Regions from separate parts of the Cobetia sp. MC34 genome, predicted to be linked through region 1. Evidence: predicted binding sites of a transcription regulator. Region 1 holds the regulator's gene; the other holds the start of a gene.

Region 1 (7,310 bases):
GTCAGTCTCAACATTGCTGGTCAGCGCTGAAATGCTGGGGTAGGGTAGGCGCATTTTTCGGCTGGGACAAAACCCAGCGCGACGAGTCATTCGCCGGCGCAATCAGCGCCGGCCAGGAGATGCGAGCAACCATGGGCAAGTCACTGGTGATCGTCGAGTCGCCCGCCAAGGCCAAGACCATCAACAAGTATCTCGGCAACGACTTCGTGGTGAAGTCGAGTGTCGGGCACATCCGCGACCTGCCGACCAGCGGTAGCGGCAAGCAGGCCACCGACCCCAAGGAACGTGCCCGTCAGGCGGCGGAGACTCGCAAGATGTCGCCCGAGGTCAAGGCGGCTCACAAGGCGCAGAAGGCCAAGACCCAGTTGATCCGCCGCATGGGGGTCGACCCGGAGAATGGCTGGGAGGCGCATTACGAGATCCTGCCCGGCAAGGAAAAGGTCGTTTCCGAGCTGACGCGTCTGGCCGAGAAAGCCGACACCATCTATCTCGCGACGGATCTGGACCGCGAAGGTGAGGCGATTGCCTGGCACCTGCGCGAGACCATCGGTGGCGACGATTCGCGTTACAAGCGCGTGGTGTTCAACGAGATCACCAAGAAGGCGATCACGGCGGCCTTCGATGAGCCGGGCGAGCTGAAGATGGATCGCGTGCATGCCCAGCAGGCACGCCGCTATCTGGATCGCGTCGTCGGCTTCATGGTCTCGCCGCTGCTGTGGGCCAAGGTCGCTCGTGGTCTGTCCGCCGGGCGTGTGCAGTCGGTTGCCGTGCGTCTGATCGTCGAGCGTGAGCGCGAGATCCGCGCCTTCATCCCCGAAGAGTTCTGGGATGTCCACGCTGAGCTGGCCGCCGCCAGTGGTGAAGCGATCCGTTTCGAGCTGGCGCGTCAGGATGGCAAGGCCTTCCGTCCGACCAGCGAGAAGGAGACGATGGACCGCATCGCGGCGCTGCGCACGGCCAAGCTCGCGATCACCAATCGTGAAGACAAGCCGACGCGCTCCAAGCCGAACGCGCCGTTCATCACCTCGACCCTGCAGCAGGCGGCCAGTGGTCGTCTCGGCTTCTCGGTCAAGAAGACCATGATGATGGCCCAGCGTCTCTACGAGGCGGGTTACATCACCTACATGCGTACCGACTCGACCAATCTGTCGGCGGACGCGGTGGCCACGGCGCGCGACTTCATCAGCGAAGAATACGGCAGCAACTACCTGCCGGAAGCGGCCAACGTCTACTCCAGCAAGGAAGGCGCCCAGGAAGCGCACGAAGCGATTCGTCCTTCCGAAGTGTCGCGCCGCGCCACCGATCTCGCCGGCATGGAGCGTGACGCCGAGCGCCTGTATGAGCTGATCTGGCGTCAGTTCGTGGCCTGTCAGATGCTGCCGGCCGAATACCTGTCCTCCACGCTGACCATCGAAGTGGATGGCTACGAGCTGCGCGCCAAGGGCCGTGTGCTCAAGTTCGACGGTTACACGCGTGTCATGAAGCCGATGGGCAAGAAGGAAGAGGACCAGTCGCTGCCGGACCTCGCCATCGGTGAGAAGCTGGACCTGGTCGAGCTGCAGCCGCTGCAGCACTTCACCAAGCCCACGGCGCGTTACACCGAGGCCAGCCTGGTCAAGGAGCTGGAGAAGCGCGGTATCGGTCGTCCGTCCACCTATGCCGCCATCATCTCCACCATCCAGGACCGTGGCTACGTGGCGCTGGAAAACCGTCGCTTCTATGCCGAGAAGCTGGGCGATATCGTCACCGATCGCCTCAGCGAGTCCTTCAAGGACCTGATGGACTTCGGCTTCACGGCGCGCATGGAAGACTATCTCGATGAGGTGGCCAACGGCGGGCGCAACTGGCGCGAGCTGCTGGACACCTTCTACGCCGAGTTCAAGGCCGAGCTGGACCACGCCCAGTCCGAAGAGGGCATGCGTCCCAACCAGCCGGTGCCGACGGACATCGCCTGCCCGACCTGTGGGCGTGAGATGCAGATTCGTACCGCCTCGACCGGGGTCTTCCTGGGCTGTTCCGGCTACAACCTGCCGCCCAAGGAGCGCTGCAAGACTACCATCGATCTGCTGCCGGGCGATGAAGCCGTGGCGGCCGATGCCGGTGAAGATGCCGAGACGGATGCGCTGCGCGCCAAGCGTCGCTGCCCGATCTGCGCCACCGCGATGGACAGCTACCTGATCGATGAGCAGCGCAAGCTGCACGTCTGCGGCAATAGCCCGGACTGTGTCGGTCATGAGGTCGAGGAAGGTCAGTTCCGCATCAAGGGCTACGATGGCCCGGTGATCGAGTGCGACAAGTGCGGCTCCGACATGCAGCTCAAGACCGGGCGTTTCGGCAAGTACTTCGGCTGCACCAACGAGAATTGCAAGAATACCCGCAAGCTGCTCAAGTCCGGTGAGGTGGCGCCGCCGAAGATGGACCCGATTCCGATGCCGGAACTTGCCTGCGTCAAGGTCGAGGACCACTACGTGCTGCGCGATGGCGCCAGTGGCCTGTTCCTGGCGGCCAGTCAGTTCCCCAAGAATCGCGAGACGCGTCCGCCGCTGGTCAAGGAGCTCAAGGCGCACGCCGACGAGCTGCCGGAGAAGTATCACTTCATTCTCGAGGCCCCGGATCAGGACCCGGACGGACGTCCGGCGCAGATTCGCTTCTCGCGCAAGGTCAAGGCTCAGTACGTCATGACCGATGAGGAAGGCAAGGCGACCGGTTGGAAGGCGACCTACGACAACGGCCGCTGGGTCGTCGAGGACAAGCGCAAGGGAGCCAAGAGCTGATGAGCCAGCGTGCCCGTACCAATCAGCTGCTGTATCAGGCTGAGTTGCTGCTGGCCCAGTCAGCAGCCTCTGGCGACGATGAGCATGCCGTGGCGCGTCGCATGGCCGGTGAAGAGGGCGCGCTCGCCCTGCTGGAGCTGGCGCTGGCGTCATTGCTGGAAGAATGTGCCGTGACGGCGCGCTGGCCGCAGGGTAGCTGGCGCGAGCGCCTGGCGTCGCCGCCGACGCCCATCGCCGAGGTCGAGCAGCTGCGCAGCCTGCTGGAGCGCCCCGACAGCTGGTTGTCTGAGCTGGTCGCGGATGTGACCCGCCTGCATGAAGAGGGCGGCGTCGCTCGCCGCGAGGAATCGCGTTCGCGTGGTGATGGTCTGATCATCGCGGCAGCCTCGAGCGCCTCGCTGGCCGAGCGTCTCAGCGCCGCCATCACGGCATTCAAGGCGCTGCTGCCGCAGCTGCGCGAGTCGAGTGTCGAGTGGTAGGTCAAGGCGTTGATCTGGTGCTGCACGCTGGTGATGACTGGCGCATGGCAATCGGGTGACGTTTCGCCTTCACGGGTGCTAGACTGATCGCATTGTGGCAAGCCCTGCATTCTCCGGTACGACCATGGCTCTGGCTGTGGTCGTACTTTTTTCTGCGTCGCTGATGGCAACGCGGTGCCGGGCTTGCCAGCCGTCGCGCTGACGATTACAACGACGCCGGTATCTCGCGAGATGCCGTGCAGGAGGAATGACGTGTCCGATCCCGCCGTACTTGAAATTGTGCAAATGGAAGATGGTGAAGTGATTCTGCGCGCCGCGGAAAGCGAAGGTGAGCCGCTGCTCAGCATTCGCATTTCGGACGAGGCTGCTGATCTGCTGCGTGACAATCGTTTCGAGGTCGCGCGTGAGATGATCGACCACGCCATCACCCGGACTCGCCTCTGGGATGGCGAAGAAGACGAGGACGAGCAGTCAGAAGGCATCGTGCACTGATTCATCGCTCGTGCTTCGCGCACAAAAAAACCCGCCTCGAGGCGGGTTTTTTTTGTGCAATGCGTGCGGCTTTTCTGCTGCTCAGAACTCTGCGAGAAAAGCGCTGCTGGTCAAGGCCTCAGTGCAGGCCACCATCGCGGATGACGCCCACCCCGAGACCCTCTATCTCCAGGCTGTCCGTGCGCAGGTCGACCTTGATCGGCGAGAAATCCTCGTTCTCGGCTTCCAGCCACACGTAGTGCCCGTCACGGCGGAAGCGCTTGACGGTGACCTCATCCCCCAGACGTGCCACCACGATCTGCCCGTCACGCACGCTGGTGGTGCGGTGCACGGCCAGCAGGTCGCCTTCCAGAATCCCCACATCCTTCATCGACACGCCGCGCACACGCAGCAGGTAGTCGGCAGCCGGCGAGAAGTAGTCGCTCGGCAGCGGACAATGACGGTCGATATGCTCGCTGGCAAGAATCGGGCTGCCGGCGGCCACTTCCCCGATCACCGGCAGGCCATCGTTGGCGCTGTCGTCGACGTCAGCCAGCGACGGCACGCGAATGCCGCGTGAGGTGCCTGGCACCATCTCGATGGCGCCCTTGCGCTTGAGGGCGCGCAGATGCTCCTCGGCGGCATTCGGCGAGCGGAAGCCCAGCGCCTGGGCGATTTCGGCCCGCGTCGGCGGGTAGCCAGAGGACTTGATGGTCTTGATGATGAAGTCGAAGACATCCTGCTGGCGCGGAGTAAGCGGCTGGGTCATGGCATTGCCTTTGGCCTGGGCGGCATCTTGAGCTGACGGCACGGGGTGTGCATCCATACAACTGTCATTGTATCCAGTCATGGCGGTCATGCAAGGCATCGTGGCTTGCGTGGTGGCCTCAAAGGGCAGGTAGTCGCCGGCTTATCGCTGCCTGGCGACTTTTCGTGCCGATATCCGAGGCATTCTTTCTTGAAGGGAATGTCTGGAAGTGAATGCCTGGAGGTGAATGTCTGGAGATGAATGTCTGGAGATGAATGTCTGGAGATGAACCCGGCCTGGCTCTGGCGGGGTGGTCAGTCACCGAGCATGACGAGCCCTTGAATCGGGATGGTCAGCGCTGAGGGAATATCAGGCTTGGCTAAACCTCTGGCGTTTGAAACGCGAGAGAATTGTCAGTCATGGCATGGCGCGCTAGAATCAAAGCGTTTCAAACGAATGTTCGCCGATGGTAGTGCTCACGGGTGTCATGATCGAACGCGCCTTGCGGTGAACCTGCACCACCTCATGAGAGAGTCGCCGCGCGGGGCTTGCGCCGTGACCTACGACTCCAGTCCTTTTCTACCTGACAAGGGTTCCGCCCATGGCCCAGACCGATACCGTTACCCGCATCCTCGATACTGCCGAGGTGCTGTTCGCCGAGCGCGGCTTCGCCGAGACCTCACTGCGTAACATCACCAGCAAGGCCAAGGTCAATCTGGCGGCGGTGAACTACCACTTCGGCTCCAAGAAATCGCTGATCCAGGCGGTCTTCGCACGCTATCTCGACCCGTTCAGTGAGCGTTTCCACGCGGCACTCGACAGCGTCGAGCAGCAATGCGCCGGGCGCCAGGTGCCGCTGGAGGTCCTGCTGGAGGTGATGGCGCGTACCGTGCTGGAGGTGCCGGCCGAGCGCAATAGCCTGCGTACCTTCATGCGCCTGCTCGGGCTTGCCTATACCCAGGGTCAGGGCCACATGCGGCGCTATATCCGCGAGCATTACGGCACGGTCTTCAGCCGCTTCGCCGAGCTTCTGAAGCTGGCGACGCCTGATCTGCCGGACAACGAGCGCTTCTGGCGTCTGCACTTCATGCTCGGCAGCGTGATATTCACCTTCTCGGGCCTGGATGCGCTGCGCGATATCGAGGAGGCCGAGTACGGCCATCACACCACGGTGCGCGAGCTGATCCAGCACATGCGGCCGGTGGTGGTCGCGGCGATGGCAGCGCCGTTGCCGGCCACGCTCGGAGATGGTGAGGCGGTCACCCAGGCGGCCAGCTGATGGCCTGCTGGGTAGCGGTGGATCTCTCGCGCCAGAGCCTTGAGATACGCAATGACGCGCCGAGTGGCAGTCGTGATGCGCCGCCCCCCGCGGCTGACCCTGACGCGCTGGTGCATGCCTGCGCGATCTCCAGCGGCCTCAACGGTATCGGCGAGCTCGACGGCAGCGGTTGCACGCCAACCGGCTGGCATGTGATTCGTGCCGCCATCGGGGCGGGCAATCCGCGTGGCGCCGTCTATCGCGGCCGGCGCTTCACGGGCGAGGTGTTCACGCCCGAGCTTGCCTTAGAGCATCCTGAGCGTGACTGGATCCTGACGCGCATTCTGTGGCTCAGCGGCCGCGAGCCCGGCGTCAATCGTGGTCGCAATGCCCGCGGCGAGCGGGTCGATAGCCTGCGCCGCTACATCTATTTTCATGGCACGCCCAGCACGGAGCCCATGGGGGTAGCGGCGTCCCACGGCTGCATTCGCTTGCGTGATGACGACCTGCTGCGACTCTTTGCCGAGGCTGTGCCCGGCACCCCGGTGCTGCTGCATGCCTGAAGGCGTTGGTGCCCGAGTCTGATACCCTCCATGAGCTGTCACCGGAACCTGGGTGACAGCCCCTTGCCGGGGCGCAGCTGGCCGCGACTGTTCGATAGGGGTTCAGTCGGCTAGAATTGCGCCTTTCCTCGCGCTGGCAGCCTGATTCATCACGTTTCTTCCAGGCTGCCGAGCCCCGTAAAAGACATGAAGTCCTGGCGGTCGTGATTCCTCTCTTCACGGGACATCACTGCCGCAGGCCATGGACAGGAAGGATGACATGACACAGCCACTGGGCTCCGTAATGGTCGATGTTGCGGGGCTGACCCTCGCCCGCGACGAACGTGAACTGCTGGCACGCCCTGCCGTCGGGGGCGTCATCCTGTTTGCGCGCAATTGCGCCTCTCCCGAGCAGGTACAGGAGCTGAGCCGCGAGATTCGCAGCGTCAATCCGCACCTGCTGATCGCCATCGATCAGGAGGGCGGGCGCGTCCAGCGTCTGCGCGAGGGCGTGACACGCCTGCCATCGATGCGCAGCCTGGCACAGTGCTGTCTCGGCCGTGACTGTGATGGCTGCGGCGAAGACGCCCAGGCCGCAGGCCTGGGTCTGGCACGCGATGCCGGCTGGCTGCTGGGCATGGAGATGGCAGCCATCGGCTGTGATATCACCTTTGCGCCGGTACTGGATATCGATGTGGCGGGCTCGACCATCATTGGCGATCGCAGCTTCGGCGCCACGCCGGAAGACGTCATCGCGGTGGGCGGCGCCTTCATCGACGGGCTGCAGGAGGCGGGCATGTCGGCCGTCGGCAAGCATTACCCGGGGCATGGTGGCATCTCGGCAGATACCCATCTGGAGCGCGTGGTCGATCCGCGGCCGTTCCGCGAGCTGCGCGAGCATGACCTCAAGCCCTTCGCGGCTCTCGCCGAGCGTCTGGGCGGCGTGATGCCGGCGCATGTGATCTATCCGGATTTCGATGCACGTCCCGCGGGCTTCTCGCCCAGCTGGTTGGGCCTGCTGCGCGAAGAGTTCGGCTT
Region 2 (7,310 bases), on a different contig from region 1:
CGGCGATCACACCGCCCGCCCCCATCAGCAAGGCGCCCAGCCACAGCCAGCGCACGAAGGGTTTGACCTGGATGCGTACCGCCCAGCTATCGTCATCCAGCTTCTCGCCCATGGCGACGTAGAGGTCACGCGTGAAGCCGGCATCGAGCGCGGTCTCGGTCATCGGCATGCCGCTGGCCAGGAACAGACGCTTCTCGGGATGCAGTGTCGTCACCGCCTTGCCATCACGGCTGACTTCCACCGTGGCGCGGTCCGACAGGTAGTTGGGGCCGCGATATTCGCCAAGTTCTGTCATGCGGAACTGATAGCCGCCCACGCTGACTTCCTTGCCCTGCACCATGCGCACGTTCTCGGCGACCTCGGTATTGGAGACCAGCGTCACGCCGACGATGGTCACCGCCAGCCCCAGATGCGCCAGCTGCATGCCCCAGTAGCTGGGCGTGAGGCGCTTGAGCCCCGCCCAGCGCCCCGCCTTCGAGGCACTCTTGTCCCACAGGTCGCGCAGCAACGGCAGCACCACCCACAGCGCGATGACCAGTCCGAGCGCCACCGAGAAGCTCCACTCGATATCCAGCGTCAGTGGCAGCAGGCCGCCGATGACGAGTGCCGCGCAGCCGGCCAGCGCCAGACGACGCATAAGCTCGCGGCCCGGCATCTGCTTCCAGCGCGAGGCCGGCCCGAGGCCCATGAAGGCACACAGCAGCGTGGTCAGCGGCACGAACAGCGCATTGAAGTACGGCGGGCCCACCGAGATCTTGCCCAGCCCCAGCGAGTCCAGCACCAGCGGATAGAGGGTGCCCAGCAGCACGGTGACCATCATCACCAGCAGTACGAGATTGTTGACCAGCAGGAAGGCATCCCGCGACAGCCAGTGAAAGCCCAGCGTCGAACGCACGCGCGGCGCGCGCAGCGCGAACAGCAGCAGCGAGCCACCGACGGTAATGCCGAGCAGTACGAGAATGAACAGCCCGCGATCGGGGTCGCTGGCGAAGGCGTGCACCGAGGTCAGCACACCGGAGCGCACCAGGAAGGTGCCCAGCAGTGACAGCGAGAAGGCGAAGATCGACAGCAGTACCGTCCAGCTCTTGAAGGCGCCGCGCTTCTCGGTGACCGCTAGCGAGTGGATCAGGGCGGTACCGGCCAGCCACGGCATCAAGGAGGCGTTCTCCACCGGGTCCCAGAACCACCAGCCGCCCCAGCCGAGCTCGTAGTAGGCCCACCAGCTGCCCAGCGCGATGCCGACGGTGAGGAAGGCCCAGGCGATGTTGGTCCAGGGGCGCGCCCAGCGTGCCCAGGCCGCATCGAGACGCCCGCCCATCAGTGCCGCCATCGCGAACGCGAACGCCACCGAGAAGCCCACGTAGCCCATGTAGAGCATCGGCGGATGGATGATCAGCCCGATGTCCTGCAGCAGCGGATTGAGGTCCGCGCCGTCAGCCGGCATGTCCGGCAGCAGGCGCGCGAAGGGATTGGAGGTCAGCAGCACGAAGGCCATGAAGCCGGTGGAGATCAGCCCCATGATGCCCAGCACCCGTGCCAGCATGTCGCGCGGCAGATGGCGTGCGCCCAGCGAGACGGCAAAGCCCCAGCCGGCCAGTATCAGGCTCCACAGCAGCACCGAGCCCTCATGGCTGCCCCACACGGCGCTGAACTTGAAGTACCACGGCAACTGGCTGTTGGAGTTGTTGGCGATGTAGGCGACGCTGAAATCATCCAGCAGGAAGCTCGCGGTCAGGCAGGCATAGGCGATCAGCACGAACAGGAACTGCCCCCAGGCCATCGGCTGGGCGAAGCTCATCCACAGCGGACGGCGCGTACTGGCCCCCGCCAGCGGTACGACCGCCTGCACACAGGCCAGACAGGCACCCAGAATCAGCGCGAAGTGGCCGATTTCCGGCAACAGTTGCGTCACCATCACGGGGTCTCCTGCGGATCGAGCGCGGCCTTGGCAGCGCTGCTGTCGCTGGTCAGGTTGCCCGTCCTGTTACCAGACACATCACGCCCGGAGGCCTTGAGTGCATCGGTCACCTCCGGCGGCATGTACTTCTCGTCATGCTTGGCCAGCACCTCGCTGGCCTCGAGATGCTCACCATCGAAGGTGCCCATCACCACCACGCCCTGCCCTTCACGGAACAGGTCCGGCAGGATGCCCTGATAATGCACCGTCACGTCATGATCGAAATCCGTAACGGTGAAGATGGCATCCAGCGTCTCGTTGTCGCGCCTGACACTACCATCACGCACCATGCCGCCCGCACGGATCTGCCGCCCCTGAGGCGCTTCGCCACTGGCGATCTGCGTCGGGGTATAAAAGGCGTTGATGTTGGCGCGCAGGGCATAGAGGGTCAGGCCCACCGCGAGGGCGGCCAGCAGCACGATGGCCGTGACGATATACAGGCGCTGCTTGCGTTTGGGAGTCATGGTCAGGGCTCGATCAGGGCAAGGGACGGTCAAGCCTCTCGCGGCCGGCGGGACAACCGCCGCGGGAGGCAGAAAACAGGTTCAATCACGAGAGCTGTGGCGCGAAGCCTGATGTGACGAACGATGCGAAGCGCGGTGTGAAGCAGGGTGCGAAGAATGACGGGAAGCGTCACGGCGCAGGCGGCGACGGATATCCGCCTCCAGCGCGCGACGCGACAGCCGCGTGGCAATCACCAGCCCCACCAGACACGCCGCCGTCAGCCCCCAGGCCGACCACACATACAGCGCATGGCCGCCCATGGCGAAGAACTCGCTGACACTCGAGAAAGCGATGCCCGGCAGGTTCATGGCTTGTCCCCTTCTACCGCGACCACCGCAGCATCGGGGCGCGCACGCGAAGACGGACTCAGCAGATCACGCACCCACTGCTTGCGACTCTCGCGCCTCAGCACCTCGACCCGCGTGCGCATCAGCACCAGCGCGCCGAACAGGGCGTAGAAGCCGATCACCATCATCAGCAAGGGGATCCACATGCTGGCCGGCATCGGCGGCGCTTCGCTGAGCGTGAAGGTGGCCGGTTGATGCAGTGTGCTCCACCAGTCCACCGAATACTTGATGATCGGGATGTTGACCATGCCGACCAGCGCCAGGATCGAGGCCGCACGCGAACCGCTGTCACGGCTGGCGAAGGAGCCACGCAGCACGATCACGCCCAGATACAGGAACAGCTGGATCAGCATCGAGGTCAGCCGGGCATCCCAGATCCACCAGGTGCCCCAGGTGGGAATGCCCCACACCGAGCCGGAAAACAGTGCCAGCGCCGTCATCAGGGCTCCGACAGGCGCGGCGGCCGTGGCGACCATGTCCGCCAGCTTGATCTTCCACACCAGGAAGAGCAGCGCGCACACCGCCAGCAGCATGAAGCACGACTGGGCGAGAATCGCCGCCGGCACATGCACATAGATGATGCGGAAGCTGTTGCCCTGCTGGTAGTCGGCGGGCGCGAAGGCCAGCCCCCAGACACTGCCGGCCACCAGCGCGATGATGGCCAGGGCCCAGAGCCACGGCAGCCAGCGCTGGCTGGCCGCGAAGAAGGTCGCCGGTGCGCCCATGCGATGCAACCACGGCCATAGCCCGCCCTTGCGGGGGCGAACCTTGCGGGCAGGCGCTTGAGGAGAGTCGGAGTCGGCGGTCACACGGGCCTCTTGTCAGGGGCAATGAAGAGCCTTGCGAAAGCCCGAGAATGCTCGGGCAGCGTCATGCAGTTCTTGATCGGGCTAGCCATTGATGCTCAGCCTGAGTCCGGCGGCGATGGCAAGCGGCGCCAGCAGCAAGGCCAGCGCCAGCATCGCGCCCAGAATGGCCAGATGGGCCAGGCTGGGCATGCCATTGACGGCGCTCTGTACGGCGCCGGCACCGAAGATCAGCACCGGAATGTACAGCGGCAGGATGATCAGCGAGAGCAGCACCCCGCCACGCCGCAGCCCCACCGTGAGCGCCGCACCGATCGCGCCGATCAATGACAGACTCATGCTGCCCAGCGCCAGCGAGGCGATCAACACACCAAAGGCGCCGCTCGGCAGCCCCAGCATCACGCCCAGCAAGGGCGCCATCAGCGCCAGCGGCAGGCCGGTCAGCAGCCAGTGGCCCGCTACCTTGGCCAGCACCAGCAACGGCAATGGCTGCGGCGTCAGCAGCAGTTGCTCGAGACTGCCGTCCTCCAGATCCTGCCGGAACAGACCATCCAGTGACAGCAGCGTCGCCAGCAATGCCGCCACCCACAGCAGGCCCGGCGCCAGCGTCGCCAGCAGCGCCTTGTCCGGGGAGATGCCCAGCGGAAACAGCGTGATCACCAGGGCGAAGAACACCAGAGGATTGATCAGCTCACTGCGTCGGCGCAGCGCCTGACGCAGGTCGCGCGCGAGGGTCGCCTTGAAAGCCCCGGCCAGCGAACTGGTGGGCGGGGCCTCGGGCAATGCCGTCAGCAGCTCATGGTTCATGCCGAGGCGCCTTGTATCGAGGCTGTGTCTTTCCCGCCCACGCCCTGCTCTGAACCCTGTTCGGCCTTCTCCCCTTCCTTCGCGCCCAGGCACAGGCGGCGCAAGCGCGAGGCCTGTGAGAAGCGATGATGAGTCGTCATCACCACGCTGCCCCCACGCTGGGCGTGAGCCAGCAGCAGTGCCTCCAGCGCCTGAACGCCGTCGCGATCGATGGCGGTGAAGGGCTCATCGAGCACCCACAGCCGGCGTGGCGTCAGATGCAGCCGCGCCAGCGCGATACGCCGCTGCTGACCGGCGGACAGCTGCTGGGCAGGCACATCCTCGAAACCGGCCAGCCCCACGGCGTCCAGCGCTGCCCAGGCGAGCTCGCGGCGGGCCTCTGCCTTCGCCTGCGGTTGACCGCCCAGCGCCTGATACCAGGCAAGGTTTTCCAAGGCGGTCAGGGTGCCCTTGATGCCGGGCTGGTGACCCAGATAGAGCAGTGAGCCCAGAAAGTCGTCACGCACCCGCGAGGTGGGCTGGCCGCGCCACAGCACCTCGCCCTCGTAGTCATGGAACTGACCGGACAGAATCTTGAGCAGGGTCGTCTTGCCACTGCCATTGGGGCCCTCGACCTGCAGGATCTCTCCCGCATGCAGCGAAAGATCCAGCCCCTCGAACAGCCAGCGCTCATCACGCTCACAGCCGAGCGCCACGACCGCCAACAGAGGCGGCGCGCTACAGACTTCATCGCTGGCAGGCAGGCTGGGCATCCCGGATTCTCGCGGCTGAGCCGTCGCGGAGTGCGACATCAAAAGCAGACCCAAAGGGTCACTGCGAGCCATTCTACGAGCTGAGGTCGACACTGACCACCGAGCAGCCGATCGCCTGGCCTCGCAGCCCCGCCATGACGGGCAGTCAAGCACTCGAGAAATATATCAGCGACATGTGGTGCACATTCATACGACACACTTTCGCTGGATTGGCGCTGGTCGATCCGCTCACCTCTTGCCACTTCGCGAGAGCTTGCTATGATGCAGACACTGTATACAAAAACAGTATCCATACAGTACCTTCATCACACGCCTGCCGAGTGCAGGCACAGACTGATCGGGTCGGCTCAACGCGTTGTCAGCATGTTCGCGGAGCCTAGCAGGCGACAGATGAACTCAGCCTGACGACCCTCCACGCTGCACCGCAGGCCGACGCACCATCCGCGCCGACCGCACGGCATCAGGGGATAGCTCATGTCACGTCTTCACGCTCCGCACTACCTTCAGCGTCTTCACAACCTGCCGCTCAATGACCAGGCCTGGCAGGAAATCACCGCCAGCGACATGATGGATATCCCGCTGCTCGGCAACATCACGGCCGGCATGCCCATCGAAGCCATCGCCGACTGCGGTACTGTTGCCGTGCCGACGCGCATGGTGCGCCGCAATACCTACGCCCTGCGCGTGCGCGGCCATTCGATGATCAACTGCAATATCCATGATGGCGACATCATCATCATCGAACGCAGCGAAAGCGCCGAGAACGGCGAGACCGCCGTGGTGATGATCAACCAGCAGGAAGTGACGCTGAAGAAGCTGTATATCGAGAAGACCGGCGTGCGCCTGCAACCGGCCAACGACAGCATGGCCCCCATCTATCTCAAGAATGCCGATATCGAAGTGCTGGGCATGGTGATGGGCGTGGTGCGCGGCAATGCCGTCACTCACTGAGGGCGACGCTTTGGTAAGATGGTGCCATGACCTATCTGATACCGGCACTGGCGCCCGAGGCGCATCATGAACACAGCATCGAGATCGAGAAGAGCCGCTTCATCGCCTGGCTGGCCCATGCCCCGACGCCAGAAGGCATGACGCGGCTGCTGGCTCAGGCGCATCTCGCCCACCCCAACGCACGCCATCACTGCACGGCGTTCATCGCCGGGGCACCCAATGAGCAGAATGCCATCGGCTTCTCCGATGATGGCGAGCCGGGCGGCACTGCTGGCAGGCCGATGTATCAGGTGCTCGAAGGCAGTGGCGTCGGCCAGGTGGCCTGCGTGGTGATCCGCTACTTCGGCGGCATCAAGCTGGGCACCGGCGGCCTGGCGCGCGCATACAGCCGCGCGGTGCTCGAGGCGCTCGAGCACCTGCCCACCACGACCTTCACGCCGCGCACGCCCAGGCGCCTGAAGGTCGGCTTCGCCCATGAAGCCGATGTTCGCCACTGGTTGAGCGGCTACGATGTGCCGGTGGATGCAAGCGACTATGGTGCCGATGGCGTGGTGTTGACGGCGGGCTGGCCGCAAGGCGGCGCCCAGCCGCCGCTGGAAGAACTGCATGCGCGCCTCAAGGGAGCGCTGGAAGTGCTCGACTCCCGCGACTGATCTGCATCAGCGACTGACCGGCGCCAGCGATTCTCTTTGGCTGTGCACAAACACGAACGCCATCGCCGCCCCTTGTCCGGGCGGCGATGGCGTTCGTGTTTTCACTTTTCTCAGCTGAACTGCAGGGCTTCCACCTGATTGGCGATGGCAGCCTTGGCCTCGGCCAGCGAGGCGGCCCTGGGCTCATCGCCCATGCTGAGGCCTTCGGCATACACGAAGTGCTGATCCGTGATGCCCATCAGCCCGAGCATGGATTTCAGATGTGGTGTCTGGGAATCCATTTCAGTGCCCGCGTACATGCCGCCACGCGCCGCCAGTACCAGCGCCTGCTTGCCTTCCAGCAGGCCCACCGGCCCTTTCTCGGTATAGCGGAAGGTCTCGCCGGCGCGCAGCACCCGGTCGAACCACGCCTTCATCTGCGTCGGCAGGCCCAGATTGTAGAGCGGTGCCGCAACGACCAGCAGGTCTGCCGCTCTCAGCTCGGCCAGAAAACCATCGGAAAGTGCGGCGAGCTTGCGTTGCTCGGCGCTACG

What was found. Region 1 encodes LexA, which represses DNA repair genes until DNA is damaged. Its sites were predicted from a motif close to TACTGTNTANNTANACAGTA; they were not measured.
Region 2: IZU87_RS03875 (LexA family protein) is a predicted target of LexA. The motif match lies at 5,442-5,461, and genes of this name have one in related genera.

What each region holds. Positions count from the first base shown of each region.
Region 1 covers NZ_JADPPY010000001.1:77,396-84,705, reverse strand. Annotated here, with positions in the region: gene topA (type I DNA topoisomerase) at 132-2,774, shown strand; gene IZU87_RS00355 (DUF6586 family protein) at 2,774-3,253, shown strand; gene IZU87_RS00350 (hypothetical protein) at 3,506-3,745, shown strand; gene lexA (transcriptional repressor LexA) at 3,864-4,493, opposite strand; gene IZU87_RS00340 (TetR/AcrR family transcriptional regulator) at 5,074-5,751, shown strand; gene IZU87_RS00335 (L,D-transpeptidase) at 5,751-6,293, shown strand; gene nagZ (beta-N-acetylhexosaminidase) at 6,553-7,310, shown strand, end outside.
Region 2 covers NZ_JADPPY010000004.1:155,224-162,533, reverse strand. Annotated here, with positions in the region: gene IZU87_RS03905 (heme lyase CcmF/NrfE family subunit) at 1-1,915, opposite strand, end outside; gene ccmE (cytochrome c maturation protein CcmE) at 1,915-2,421, opposite strand; gene ccmD (heme exporter protein CcmD) at 2,503-2,769, opposite strand; gene IZU87_RS03890 (heme ABC transporter permease) at 2,766-3,533, opposite strand; gene ccmB (heme exporter protein CcmB) at 3,699-4,421, opposite strand; gene ccmA (cytochrome c biogenesis heme-transporting ATPase CcmA) at 4,418-5,173, opposite strand; gene IZU87_RS03875 (LexA family protein) at 5,648-6,124, shown strand; gene IZU87_RS03870 (IMPACT family protein) at 6,151-6,777, shown strand; gene IZU87_RS03865 (FMN-dependent NADH-azoreductase) at 6,888-7,310, opposite strand, start outside.